2 regions of the Streptomyces sp. NPDC048392 genome follow, and region 2 is predicted to be linked to the other one. Evidence: riboswitches for the same ligand, from Rfam matches in the RefSeq annotation. Region 2 holds a riboswitch; the other holds the start of a gene.
What was found. Region 2 has a riboswitch for glycine ahead of gcvT (glycine cleavage system aminomethyltransferase GcvT). Riboswitches for the same ligand answer to the same signal wherever they lie in the genome.

Region 1 (6,438 bases), on a different contig from region 2:
GCTGAGGGAGTGGGAGTCCTACGGGCTCCTCTCGCCGCTGCCCGACGGGGCGTACGACGCCGAGGCGGTCACCGTGGCGTCGCTGGTGGTGCAGCTGGGGCGGTTCGGGATCGAGCCGCGGCACCTGCGGGTGATGAAGGCCGCCGCCGACCGGGAGGCCGGACTCGTGGACCAGGTGGTGGCGCCGCTGAGGCGTCACCGCAACCCCCAGACCAGGGCACACGCCGAAGCCCGGACCAAGGAGCTGGCGGGGCTGGCGGTGAAGCTGCACGCGGCACTGGTACAGACCGCCCTCGGCGTGCGGCTGCCCTGAAACCGGCCTGTTCGAAGACCCGGATCGCCCACCCGATCCCGGCCCGACTACCCAAACGTCCGGGGCACGGCCTAGGGTTGCTGTGTGAACGAGCTCGATGTCGTAGGTGTCCGGGTCGAGATGCCCTCCAACCAGCCGATCGTGCTACTGCGCGAGGTGGGCGGCGACCGTTACCTTCCCATCTGGATCGGACCGGGGGAGGCGACGGCGATCGCCTTCGCCCAGCAGGGCATGGCTCCCGCACGGCCGCTGACCCACGACCTGTTCAAGGACGTGCTGGAAGCCGTCGGCCAGGAGCTCACGGAAGTGCGCATCACCGACCTGCGTGACGGGGTCTTCTACGCCGAGCTGGTCTTCGCGAGCGGCGTCGAGGTCAGCGCCAGGCCGTCCGACGCCATAGCGCTGGCCCTGCGCACCGGTACGCCGATCTACGGCAGTGACACGGTTCTCGACGACGCCGGCATCGCGATCCCGGACGAGCAGGAGGACGAGGTGGAGAAGTTCCGCGAGTTCCTCGACCAGATCTCGCCCGAGGACTTCGGGACCAGCAACCAGTGAGGCACATGGCCGGGGGAGACGCGGCCGCGAGAGGCGCGGGCCGAGGCGGGCTGCGCGCGACGCCCGGCTCCGCCAGAGCACATTCGGCTAGCCGTTCCCCGCTTCCGGGCACGGGAAACCACTCGTAGGGTGATTATCACTCGGCGTGCCGAGTGTGGCGATCGTTGACGCACCCTTGGTGACTGCCTACCTTCGAGGAGGCAGGTCAAGGACGGAGGTCGGCGTGAGAATCAGCGGCGACGGTACGGCTGGGGGTGGTCCCGGGCACAGCCTCGGGGCAGGCGGTCCGTACCCTCCCCCGGGGTCTCGGTTCGGCGCGAGCGGGGGCCGTCCCCAGCACGGTGTCACGGCCGATCCCGGTCCGCAGCGACCGGCAGCCGTGCCGACCAGCGGAGGGGCGACGTCCATGACGTCCGAGCAGATCGGCTACCGCGGGCCGACGGCCTGTGCGGCCGCCGGCATCACCTACCGGCAACTCGACTACTGGGCGCGCACGGGCCTCGTCGAGCCCAGCGTGCGGCCCGCGCACGGATCCGGGACGCAGCGCCTGTACAGCTTCCGCGACGTGGTCGTACTGAAGATCGTCAAGCGCTTCCTGGACACCGGTGTGTCCCTGCAGAACATCCGCACCGCCGTCCAGCACCTGGGGGAGCGCGGCTTTCGGGATCTGGAGCGGATGACGTTGATGAGCGACGGCGCCACCGTCTACGAGTGCGGCTCTCCCGACGAGGTGCACGCCCTGCTCCAGGGCGGCCAGGGCATCTTCGGGATCGCCGTCGGCGTGGTGTGGCGGGACGTGGAGAGCGCCCTGTCCCAGCTGCACGGGGAGCGGATCGACACCGGGGAGACCCTGGTCGGGCACAATCCCGCGGACGAGCTGGCGCGGCGGCGGAACAGAGCCGTCTGAACACCGCCGCGCCGCCGGTGTCGCCCCACCGGCGAGGGCGGCATTGTCAGTGGCGTAGGGCAGCATCGGAGATGTGAGAACCGCGCCCACGATCCTGCATCTCGACATGGATGCCTTCTTCGCCTCGGTGGAGCAGGCGTCCAAGCCGAGCCTGCGCGGGAAGGCCGTGGTGGTGGGCGGCCTCGGACCACGCGGAGTGGTCGCCACCTGCTCGTACGAGGCGCGGGTTTTCGGGGTGCACTCCGCGATGCCCATGGGACAGGCCCGTCGGCTCGCGCCCCATGCCGCCTACCTCGTTCCGCGCTTCGAGCTCTACCGCTCGATCAGCGAGCAGGTGATGCGGCTGCTGCGGGAGCTGTCGCCGCTGGTGGAGCCGCTGAGCCTGGACGAGGCCTTCGTGGACCTGGAGGCCGGTGGGACGGCCTGGGACGCGCGATCGGCGCGGCTGGCCGGGGCGAAGCTGCGCACGGACATCCGTAGCGTGACCGGCCTCACCGGGTCCGTGGGGCTGGCCGCCTCCAAGATGCTCGCCAAGATCGCCTCGGAGGAGGCCAAGCCCGACGGACTGGTGCTCATCCCGCCGGGGACGGAGCGGGCCATGCTGGAGCCGATGACCGTGCGGACGCTGCCCGGGGTGGGGCCGGCCACGGGAGACCATCTGCGGCGGGCGGGGATCACGACGGTAGGCGAGATCGCCGGGGCGGGCGAGGACGAGCTGGTGCGGCTGCTGGGCAAGGCGCACGGCCACGCCCTGCACGCCATGGCGCTGGCGCGCGACGAGCGGCCCGTGGTGTCCGAGCGGGAGACCAAGTCGGTGTCGGTCGAGGACACCTACGACGTGGACATCCACGACCGGGTGCGGGTGGGCGTCGAGGTGGGGCGGCTGGCGGACCGGTGCGTGCGGCGGCTGCGGGCGTCCGGACTGTCCGGGCGGACGATCGCGCTCAAGGTGCGCAGATACGACTTCTCGACGCTGACGCGCTCCGAGACGCTGCGCGGGCCCACCGACGACCCGGGGGTGGTGCGGGAGGCAGCCGCCAGACTGCTGGACTCGGTGGACACCACGGGCGGTGTGCGGCTGCTCGGGGTGGGGGTCAGCGGGCTCGCCGACTACACACAGGAGGACCTGTTCGCGCAGGCGGCGGGGGATGCCGCCGAGGCACCGGCCGAGGAGAGCGAGACGGAGCCCGCCGAGGATCACCGCCTGCCGCCCGCCGAGCGCAGATGGCCGTCCGGGCATGACGTGCGGCACGCGGAGCATGGTCACGGGTGGGTGCAGGGCAGCGGCCTCGGGCGGGTCACCGTGCGGTTCGAGACGCCGTACTCGGAGGTGGGCCGGGTGCGGACCTTTCCGGTGGACGACCCGGAGCTGACCCCGGCGGATCCCCTGCCGCTGGTCGCTCCCCCCATCCGAAGACCCGGTGAGAGCCGGTCCGCGGCCACGGCGGCGGACACCGGCCCGGAAGGTCCCGCGAGGCCGGTGGCCGGTTAGCGGAGGGTGCCGGAGAGGGCGGGCGGTGCGTCAGCTGTCGTCGTTGCCCTTGCCGGCCAGCTTGCCGAAGTCGTGGTCGGGGGGCGGGGGAGGGGCCGCCACGTCCAGGCCGTAGTGGTGGTAGAGCTGGAGTTCCTGTTCCGGCGAGAGGTGACGGCCGACGCCGAAGTCGGGCGCCTCCTTGATCAGGGACCGGTCGAAGGGCACCCGCAGGGTGCCGTCGACCAGGTCGCTGGGCTCCAGGGGGACGAAGGCGTCCCTGCTGAAGAGACCGGTTCGTATGGCCGCCCACTCCGGGGCGCCGGTGGCATCGTCGAGGTAGACCTCGTCCACGGTGCCGATCCTGGTGCCGTCGCGGTCGAACGCCTTGCGGCCGATCAGGTTCCGCGGATCGATGTCAGTACGCACGGGGCCCTCCACTTGGTCGCACTGGGCTCGCACACCAGCCGCCTAATCATCCGTAAGTACTACAAAAGAGCACATGTGGGCGGTCGGCCACTCGAGGTCCGTGCGGCGACCTCGCTGGTACGCTGGCAAACGGCTGCTGACCCCGCGCGGGAGAGTCCTCCGGACACCATCGGAGGCGCCGAAGGAGCAAATCCTCCCCGGAATCTCTCAGGCTCACGTACCGCACGGACGAGGTCACTCTGGAAAGCAGGGCGGGTGTCGACGGCTTCCGCTCTCACCGACGGTGAAAGCCGGGAGCGCCCTCGGGCCCGCCCGGCGAAGCTCTCAGGTTGAGATGACAGAGGGGGAGGCCGTCCGGGTACCCGCGCCGTGGTGCCCCTCGAAGGTCGTCAGACCAGGAGGCCTCCGCAATGACCGCCCCTCGCACTCCGCTCTCCGCACTCGAACAGGCCATGCCCTTCGAGCAGCGCCACATCGGCCCCGACCACGAGGCCCGGGCCAAGATGCTCGCGCAGGTCGGTTACGGTTCGCTCGACGAACTGACGGCCGCGGCCGTACCGGATGTGATCAAGAACGCCGACGCGCTCGAACTGCCGGGCGCGCGCTCCGAGGCCGAGGTGCTGGCCGAGCTGCGCTCCCTGGCCGACCGCAACCAGGTCCTCGACTCCATGATCGGCCTCGGCTACTACGGCACCTTCACCCCGCCGGTCATCCTGCGCAACGTCATGGAGAACCCGGCCTGGTACACGGCGTACACGCCGTACCAGCCGGAGATCTCCCAGGGCCGTCTCGAGGCCCTGCTGAACTTCCAGACGATGGTCGCCGAGCTGACCGGCCTGCCCACCTCCGGTGCCTCGCTGCTCGACGAGGGCACCGCTGCCGCCGAGGCCATGGCGCTCTCCCGGCGCATGGGCAGGAACAAGAAGGGCCTCTTCCTGGTCGACGCGGACGCCCTGCCGCAGACCGTCGCCGTGATACAGACCCGTGCGGAGCCCACCGGTGTCGAGGTCGTCGTCGCCGACCTGAGCGAGGGCATCCCGGCCGAGGTCGCCGAGCGGGAGATCAACGGTGTCCTGATCCAGTACCCGGGTGCCTCCGGCGCCGTCCGCGACATCAAGCCGGTGATCGACCGGGCGCACGAACTCGGCGCCCTGGTCACCGTCGCCGCCGACCTGCTCGCCCTCACGCTGCTCACCCCGCCCGGCGAACTGGGCGCGGACATCGCCGTCGGCACCACCCAGCGTTTCGGTGTGCCGATGGGCTTCGGCGGACCGCACGCCGGCTACATGGCCGTGCGGGAGAAGTTCGCGCGCAGCCTGCCCGGCCGCCTGGTCGGCGTGTCCGTGGACGTCGACGGCAACAAGGCCTACCGCCTGGCCCTGCAGACCCGTGAGCAGCACATCCGGCGCGAGAAGGCCACCAGCAACATCTGCACCGCACAGGTGCTGCTCGCCGTCATGGCAGGCATGTACGCCGTCTACCACGGACCCGAGGGCCTGCGGGCCATCGCCCGGCGCGCCCACCGCTACGCCTCGGTCACCGCAGCGGGTCTCGCGGCCGACGGTGTCGAGATCGTCCACGGCTCCTACTTCGACACCGTCACCGCGCGGGTGCCCGGCCGGGCCGCCGACATCGTCCACGCCGCCCGCGAGAACGGCGTCAACCTGCGCCTCGTCGACGCCGACCACGTGTCGTTCGCCTGCGACGAGACCACCACGCGCGCCCAGGTCGGCGGCGTGTGGCACGCCTTCGGTGTGGCGGGCGACATCGATTCGCTGGACGCGGAGACCGGGGAGACGCTGCCCGAGGCGCTGCTGCGCACCGACGACTTCCTGACCCACCCGGTATTCCACCAATACCGCTCCGAGACCGCGATGCTGCGCTACCTGCGCCGCCTCGCCGACCGGGACTACGCGCTGGACCGCGGCATGATCCCGCTGGGCTCCTGCACCATGAAGCTCAACGCCACCACCGAGATGGAGCCGGTCACCTGGCCCGAGTTCGGCGCGCTGCACCCCTTCGCGCCCGCCGAGCAGGCGCAGGGCTACCTGACCCTCATCCGCGAACTGGAGGAGCGGCTCGCCGAGGTCACCGGGTACGACAAGGTCTCGCTCCAGCCCAACGCCGGGTCGCAGGGCGAGTTCGCGGGCCTGCTCGCCGTACGCGGCTACCACCGGGCCAACGGCGACGAGCAGCGCACCGTCTGCCTCATCCCGTCCTCCGCGCACGGCACCAACGCCGCCAGCGCCGTGATGGCCGGCATGAAGGTCGTCGTCGTGAAGACCGCCGAGGACGGCGAGATCGACGTCGAGGACCTGCGCGCCAAGATCGAGCAGCACCGCGACCGGCTGGCCGTGCTGATGATCACCTACCCGTCCACGCACGGTGTCTTCGAGGAGCACGTCGCGGAGATCTGCGCACAGGTGCACGACGCGGGCGGCCAGGTCTACGTGGACGGCGCCAACCTCAACGCCCTGGTCGGCCTCGCCAAGCCCGGTCACTTCGGCGGCGACGTCTCCCACCTGAACCTGCACAAGACCTTCTGCATCCCGCACGGCGGCGGCGGTCCCGGCGTCGGCCCCGTGGCCGTACGGTCGCACCTCGCGCCGTACCTGCCCAACCACCCGCTGCAGCCCGCGGCCGGTCCGCACAGCGGCGTCGGCCCGGTCTCGGCGGCGCCCTGGGGCTCGGCCGGCATCCTGCCGATCTCCTGGTCGTACGTGCGGCTGATGGGCGGCGAGGGGCTCAAGCGCGCCACGC
Region 2 (6,438 bases):
TGCTCGGGGGAGCCGCCGAGCACCTCGGCGAGCGCGCCGGCCGCCATGGAGCAGGCGGAGCCGACCTCGCCCTGGCAGCCGACCTCGGCGCCGGAGATGGAGGCGTTCTCCTTGAAGAGCATGCCGATCGCGCCGGCGGCCAGGAGGAAGCGGACCACGCCGTCCTCGTCGGCGCCGGGGACGAAGTTCATGTAGTAGTGCAGGACCGCCGGGATGATGCCGGCCGCGCCGTTCGTGGGGGCGGTGACGACCCGGCCGCCGGCCGCGTTCTCCTCGTTCACGGCCATGGCGTAGAGGGTGATCCACTCCATGGCCAGGGCCTGCGGGTCGCCCTCGGAGCGCAGCTTGCGCGCGGTGTTCGCGGCGCGGCGGCGCACCTTCAGGCCGCCCGGCAGGATGCCCTCGCGGGTCATGCCGCGGTCCACACAGGCCCGCATCACCCGCCAGATCTCCAGCAGGCCCTCGCGGATCTCGTCCTCGTCGCGCCAGGCCCGCTCGTTCTCCAGCATCAGGGCGGAGATGGACAGGCCCGTCTCCCGGGCCAGGCGCATCAGCTCGTCGCCGGTGCGGAAGGGGTACTTGAGCACCGTGTCGTCGAGCACGATGCGGTCGGCGCCCACCGCGTCCTCGTCGACGACGAAGCCGCCGCCGACCGAGTAGTAGGTCTTGGTCAGCACCTCGGTGCCCTGCGCGTCGTGCGCCCACAGGGTCATGCCGTTGGCGTGGTACGGGAGGGTCTCGCGGCGGTGCAGGACCATGTCGTCGTCGTAGGAGAAGGCGATCTCGTGCTCGCCGAGGAGGCGGAGTCGGCCCGAGGACCTGATCGTCCCGACGCGGTCGTCGGCGCTCTCCACGTCCACCGTGCGCGGTGAGTCGCCCTCCAGGCCGAGCAGCACGGCCTTGGGGGTGCCGTGACCGTGGCCGGTGGCGCCGAGGGAGCCGTACAGCTCGGCGCGGACCGAGGTGACGGAGTCCAGCAGCTCCTCGTTGCGCAGGCGGCGGGCGAACATGCGCGCCGCGCGCATCGGGCCGACCGTGTGCGAGCTCGACGGGCCGATGCCGATCGAGAACAGGTCGAAGACCGAGATGGCCACGGGGGACTCCTCAGAACGGGGGTGGTGCGGAGGGGACGCTGCGGGTGGGGCGCCCCGCCGCTTGTGGCGGTCGCGGCGCCCCACCCCAGGGCGCGGTGTCTACTTGTCGAGACCCGGGTACAGCGGGTGGGTGCCGGCCAGGGTCTTCACCCGGGCCTTGAGGGCTTCGGCGTCGTACGACGGCTTCAGCGCCTCGGCGATCACGTCCGCGACCTCGGCGAAGTCCTCGGCCGTGAAGCCTCGGGTCGCCAGGGCCGGCGTACCGATGCGCAGCCCGGAGGTCACCATCGGCGGACGCGGGTCGTTCGGGACGGCATTGCGGTTGACCGTGATGCCGACCTCGTGGAGACGGTCCTCGGCCTGCTGACCGTCCAGCTCGGAGTCGCGCAGGTCCACCAGGACCAGGTGGACGTCCGTGCCGCCGGTGAGGACGGAGACGCCCGCCGCCTTCGCGTCGTCCCGCACCAGGCGCTCGGCCAGGATGCGGGCACCCTCCAGCGTACGGCCCTGGCGCTCCTTGAAGTCCTCGCTCGCGGCAACCTTGAAGGCGACGGCCTTGGCGGCCACCACGTGCTCCAGCGGGCCACCCTGCTGACCGGGGAAGACGGCGGAGTTGATCTTCTTGGCCAGCTCGGCCGTGGAGAGGATCACACCGCCGCGGGGGCCGCCCAGCGTCTTGTGGGTGGTGGTGGTGACCACGTGGGCGTGCGGCACCGGGTTCGGGTGCAGGCCCGCCGCGACCAGACCGGCGAAGTGCGCCATGTCGACCATCAGGTACGCGCCGACCTCGTCGGCGACCTTGCGGAACGCGGCGAAGTCGAGCTGACGGGGGTAGGCCGACCAGCCGGCCACGATCAGCTTCGGCTTGCTCTCCTTGGCGAGGCGCTCCACCTCGGCCATGTCGACCCGGCCGTCGTCGCCGACGTGGTAGGGGACGACGTTGTACAGCTTGCCGGAGAAGTTGATCTTCATGCCGTGGGTCAGGTGCCCGCCGTGGGCGAGGTTCAGACCCATGATCGTGTCGCCGGGCTTGAGCAGCGCGAACATGGCGGCCGCGTTGGCCTGGGCGCCCGAGTGCGGCTGGACGTTGGCGTGCTCGGCGCCGAAGAGGGCCTTGACCCGGTCGATGGCGATCTGCTCGATCACGTCGACGTGCTCGCAGCCGCCGTAGTAGCGGCGGCCGGGGTAGCCCTCGGCGTACTTGTTGGTGAGGACCGAGCCCTGGGCCTCCATGACCGCGACCGGGGCGAAGTTCTCCGAGGCGATCATCTCGAGGGTGGACTGCTGGCGGTCCAGCTCGGCGTCGACGGCGGCGGCGACGTCGGGGTCGAGCTCGTGCAGGGGGGTGTTCAGAAGCGACATGCGTCCGTGTCTCCTCAGGCGCCGGCGAATGCGGTGTAGTCGTCGGCGGAGAGCAGGTCGGCCGGCTCCTCCGTGACGCGCACCTTGAACAGCCAGCCACCCTCGAAGGGGGCGCTGTTCACCAGCGACGGGTCGTTGACGACGTCCTCGTTGATCTCGGTGACCTCACCGGAGACGGGGGAGTACAGGTCGGAGACCGACTTGGTCGACTCCAGTTCGCCGCAGGTCTCACCCGCGGTCACCGAGTCGCCGACCTCGGGGAGCTGGACGAAGACGACGTCACCGAGCGCGTTGGCCGCGTGCTCCGTGATGCCGACCGTCGAGGCGCCGTCCTCGGCGCCCGACAGCCACTCGTGCTCCTTGCTGTAGCGCAGCTGCTGGGGGTTGCTCATGGCCTGAATTCTCCTGTACGCGAGGAAGTGGCTGGTGAAGGGGGTGAAGGGAGGTGAAGCGCATGACGAAAGGGGCCGCCGGAACCGCCGCTGGTGAGCAGCGAGAGGGCGCGCGGGCCGGCAGGGACCCGCCGCCCAGTGTCTACTTCCGGCGCTTGTAGAACGGCAGCGCCACGACCTCGTACGGCTCGTGGCTGCCCCGGATGTCCACACCGACACCCGCGGTGCCCGGTGCCGCGTGCGCGGGGTCGACGTACGCCATGGCGATCGGCTTGCCCAGCGTCGGGGACGGGGCGCCGGAGGTGACCTCGCCGATCACCTCGCCACCGGCGACGACCGGGTACCCGGCGCGCGGCACCCGGCGGCCCTCGGCGACCAGGCCGACCAGGACGCGGGGCGGGTTCCGCTCCGCCCGGGAAGCGGCCCCGGTCAGCGCGGCGCGCCCGACGAAGTCGCCCTCCTTCTCGAACTTCACCACCCGGCCGAGACCGGCGTCGAACGGCGTCAGCGCGGTCGTCAGCTCGTTCCCGTACAGCGGCATGCCCGCCTCCAGGCGGAGCGTGTCCCGGCAGGACAGGCCGCACGCGACCAGACCGACGCCCTCGCCCGCCCGGGTCAGCGCCTCCCACAGCTCGACGGCGTGCTCCGGCTTCACGAACAGCTCGAAGCCGTCCTCGCCGGTGTAGCCGGTGCGCGCGACGAGCGCCGGGACACCGGCGACGGTGCCGGGCAGGCCGGCGTAGTACTTCAGGCCGTCCAGGTCGGCGTCGGTGAGGCTCTTGAGGATGCCGGGGGACTCGGGACCCTGCACGGCCAGCAGCGCGTAGGCGTCGCGGTCGTCGCGCACCTCGGCGTCGAAGCCGGCCGCCCGCTCGGTGAGCGCGTCGAGCACCACCTGGGCGTTGGAGGCGTTGGCGACCACCATGTAGTGAGCGGACGCGGCCTCGGCGTCGCCCAGCCGGTAGACGATCAGATCGTCCAGGATGCCGCCGTCCTCCCGGCAGATCATGGTGTAGCGGGCCCGGCCCGGCCGCACGCTGCCGATGTTGCCGACCAGCGCGTAGTTCAGCAGCTCGGCGGCCTGCGGCCCGGTGACGGTGATCTCACCCATGTGCGAGAGGTCGAAAAGACCCGCCCGGGTGCGCACCGCGACGTGCTCCTCGCGCTCGGAGCCGTAGCGCAGGGGCATGTCCCAGCCGGCGAAGTCGGTCATCGTCGCGCCGAGCGCGCGATGCGTGGCATCGAGCGCGGTACGGCGGAGTTCGGTACTGCTCATCGGTCGGTCGTCTCCCAGGACAGGACGTGGCGAGGTCGATCCTCCCCATCTGTCATCGGAACCTGAGAGGTTCGCCGCGGCCACCGGAGTACGGCGATCAGCGGCTTGCACCTTGGGTGGGACCGCCGTCGGGGGCGGTCCGCTTTTCAGATGTGCCTCGCCCGCGCGGTAACGGGGCCTGAGAGATTCAAGGGAGGGACTTGCTCCTTCGGCGCCCCGGCGACGGCCGGGGACTCTCCCGCGCGGATTCAAACGGCCGGTATGCAGTTGGCGCCGCCATCATTGCACGCCGGGTCGGTCCATGGCAGACCGTGATCTGTAACCGGCTTGTGGCAGTAAGCGAACGAAAACGCGAGACCCGCGCATTACCTTTTCTTTACACTCGACGGGGATGGGAACTCGTGAACCGCCCCAGGGGAGGACGATCACGGTGAACAGGACCACGGCGTACGCCACCACCTCGGGACTCGCGCTGCCCGGGCAGCCCGCCGCTCCGGCCCCGGAGGCGTGCGCCGAACTGCCCGCGCCCGTCGTCCGCGACCTCCGGGACCGCGACGGCCGCAGCCCGCACGCCCTCCTCTTCGGCCCCCGGGACCTGGTGGTGATCACCGGCCTGCCCGGCAGCGGGAAGTCCACGCTGATGGAGCGCACCGTGCGCGGCCGGCGCATCGACTCCCAGGACACCCGCGACCGCTGGGACCGCCGCATGCCGCGCTTCCTGCCGTACGGGCTCTACCGCCCGCTGGTCCGCCTCGACCACTACGCCGGACTGCGCCGCGCGCTGCGCTCCGGGGAGGGGGTCGTCGTCCACGACTGCGGCACCCAGGCCTGGGTGCGAGGCTGGCTGGCCCGCGAGGCCCGCCGCCGGGACGGCACCCTGCACCTGCTGCTGCTCGACGTCGCCGCCGACGAGGCCCTGGCCGGCCAGCGCGAGCGGGGCCGGGGCGTCTCGCGGTACGCGTTCCTGCGGCACCGCTCGGCCAACTCCCGCCTGCTGCGCGCGGTGACCGAAGGGACCCTGCCCGCCGGCTGCGCCTCGGCGGTCGTCCTGGACCGGGCGGCGGCCGACGCCCTCCACCGGATCGCCTTCACCGGGTGACACCCCGTAGGCCGCTGGGCCGAACGGGTTAGCCTTTCGGCCACGGACAGCGGTACCAGGCAGGCGGTAGGCAGATGGACTTCCCAGGGGACCTCCCGGCGGACTTCTCCGCCGGTTTCCCGGCACAGACGCACCCCCACCCGCACGGCGGGTGGCCCGGCAACGAGCTGGAGGAGGTGCTGTCCGCCGCCCTCGGCGTGCCCGGCGCCGGCGGCCGGATCGTGGAGGTCCTCGGCCGCAGCTTCGTCTGGGTCCCGCTGCCCAACGGCGGCGGCCCGCACAGCGGCCCCCTGGACCTCCCCTCGCTGGAGATCGACGGCCAGGCGTACGTGCCGGTGTTCAGCTCCGAGGAGCAGCTCCGCCGGGTCGCCGGGGCGCGGATGGCGTACACCGTCGCCCCCGCCGCCGAGTTCGCCCGCGGCCTGCCCCCGCAGGTCGGCATCGCCGTGAACCCGGAGGGCGTGGTGGGCGTCCCGCTGCCGCCGCCGGCCGTGGCCGAGCTGTGCCGGGCCGGGCAGACTCCGCTGGACGGGCCCGCGTCCGGCGGCCGGGTCCGCCTCTTCGAGCCGGACTGGCAGGACGACCCGGTGGACTTCCTGGCGGCGGCCTCCGCCGAGTTCGCCGCCACCGGCGTCGTGCGCAGCGCGCGCCGCTGCCTGGCCGCCATCGAGACCGCCGACCCGGTCCTGTTCGTCGGCGTCGAACTCTCCCACTGGGAGGGCGACGCCCGCGCCCTCCCCCTGGACGCCCTGGGCCGTGCCCTGGCCGCGTCCCCCCTGAAGTGGCAGGTCAACCTGGTCCTCCTGGAGGCGGCCCAGGACCCGGTCTGCGACTGGATGCGCGAGCAGGTCCGCCCGTTCTACGCCCGGGACTTGTGAACGCAGGTCGACGGAGCGCCCTTCAGGGGTTGCGAGGCCGCGGCGTGTGGGCTGCGCCGCGTGGCAGCGACGAGCCAAGGCGGGCGCCGCGGCCGCGGGACGGCAGTCCCCCGAGCTGATAGGCGCCCCCCGCCCCGCGGAGCCTTAAGCTGGTTCCACGACCGGGACTTCTCGAAGGGGCGATACGCGTGAGCGCCAGCGGCACCACGACCGGGCAGGTCGAGCACATGCTGCGCCAGGTGACGCCCGGGCGCTACGACGCCTACGAGGCCCTGCTGCGCGCACTCGCCACCCCCACCTCCGGGCAGGTCTGGATGCTGCTGTGGCACGGCCAGGC

Region 1: another riboswitch for glycine. It lies ahead of gcvP (aminomethyl-transferring glycine dehydrogenase); the one in region 2 lies ahead of gcvT (glycine cleavage system aminomethyltransferase GcvT).

What each region holds. Positions count from the first base shown of each region.
Region 1 is NZ_JBICYB010000013.1:7,107-13,544, forward strand. It holds gene ACGFYH_RS18835 (MerR family transcriptional regulator) at 1-313, shown strand, start outside; gene ACGFYH_RS18840 (bifunctional nuclease family protein) at 398-871, shown strand; gene ACGFYH_RS18845 (MerR family transcriptional regulator) at 1,095-1,778, shown strand; partial or broken gene ACGFYH_RS18850 (DNA polymerase IV) at 1,852-3,385, shown strand; gene ACGFYH_RS18855 (PRC-barrel domain-containing protein) at 3,301-3,678, opposite strand; glycine riboswitch at 3,816-3,911, shown strand; gene gcvP (aminomethyl-transferring glycine dehydrogenase) at 4,089-6,438, shown strand, end outside.
Region 2 is NZ_JBICYB010000008.1:212,186-218,623, reverse strand. It holds gene ACGFYH_RS14825 (L-serine ammonia-lyase) at 1-1,094, opposite strand, end outside; gene glyA (serine hydroxymethyltransferase) at 1,194-2,456, opposite strand; gene gcvH (glycine cleavage system protein GcvH) at 2,471-2,848, opposite strand; gene gcvT (glycine cleavage system aminomethyltransferase GcvT) at 2,991-4,124, opposite strand; glycine riboswitch at 4,281-4,375, opposite strand; gene ACGFYH_RS14805 (AAA family ATPase) at 4,555-5,223, shown strand; gene ACGFYH_RS14800 (enhanced serine sensitivity protein SseB) at 5,298-6,101, shown strand; gene ACGFYH_RS14795 (enhanced serine sensitivity protein SseB C-terminal domain-containing protein) at 6,290-6,438, shown strand, end outside.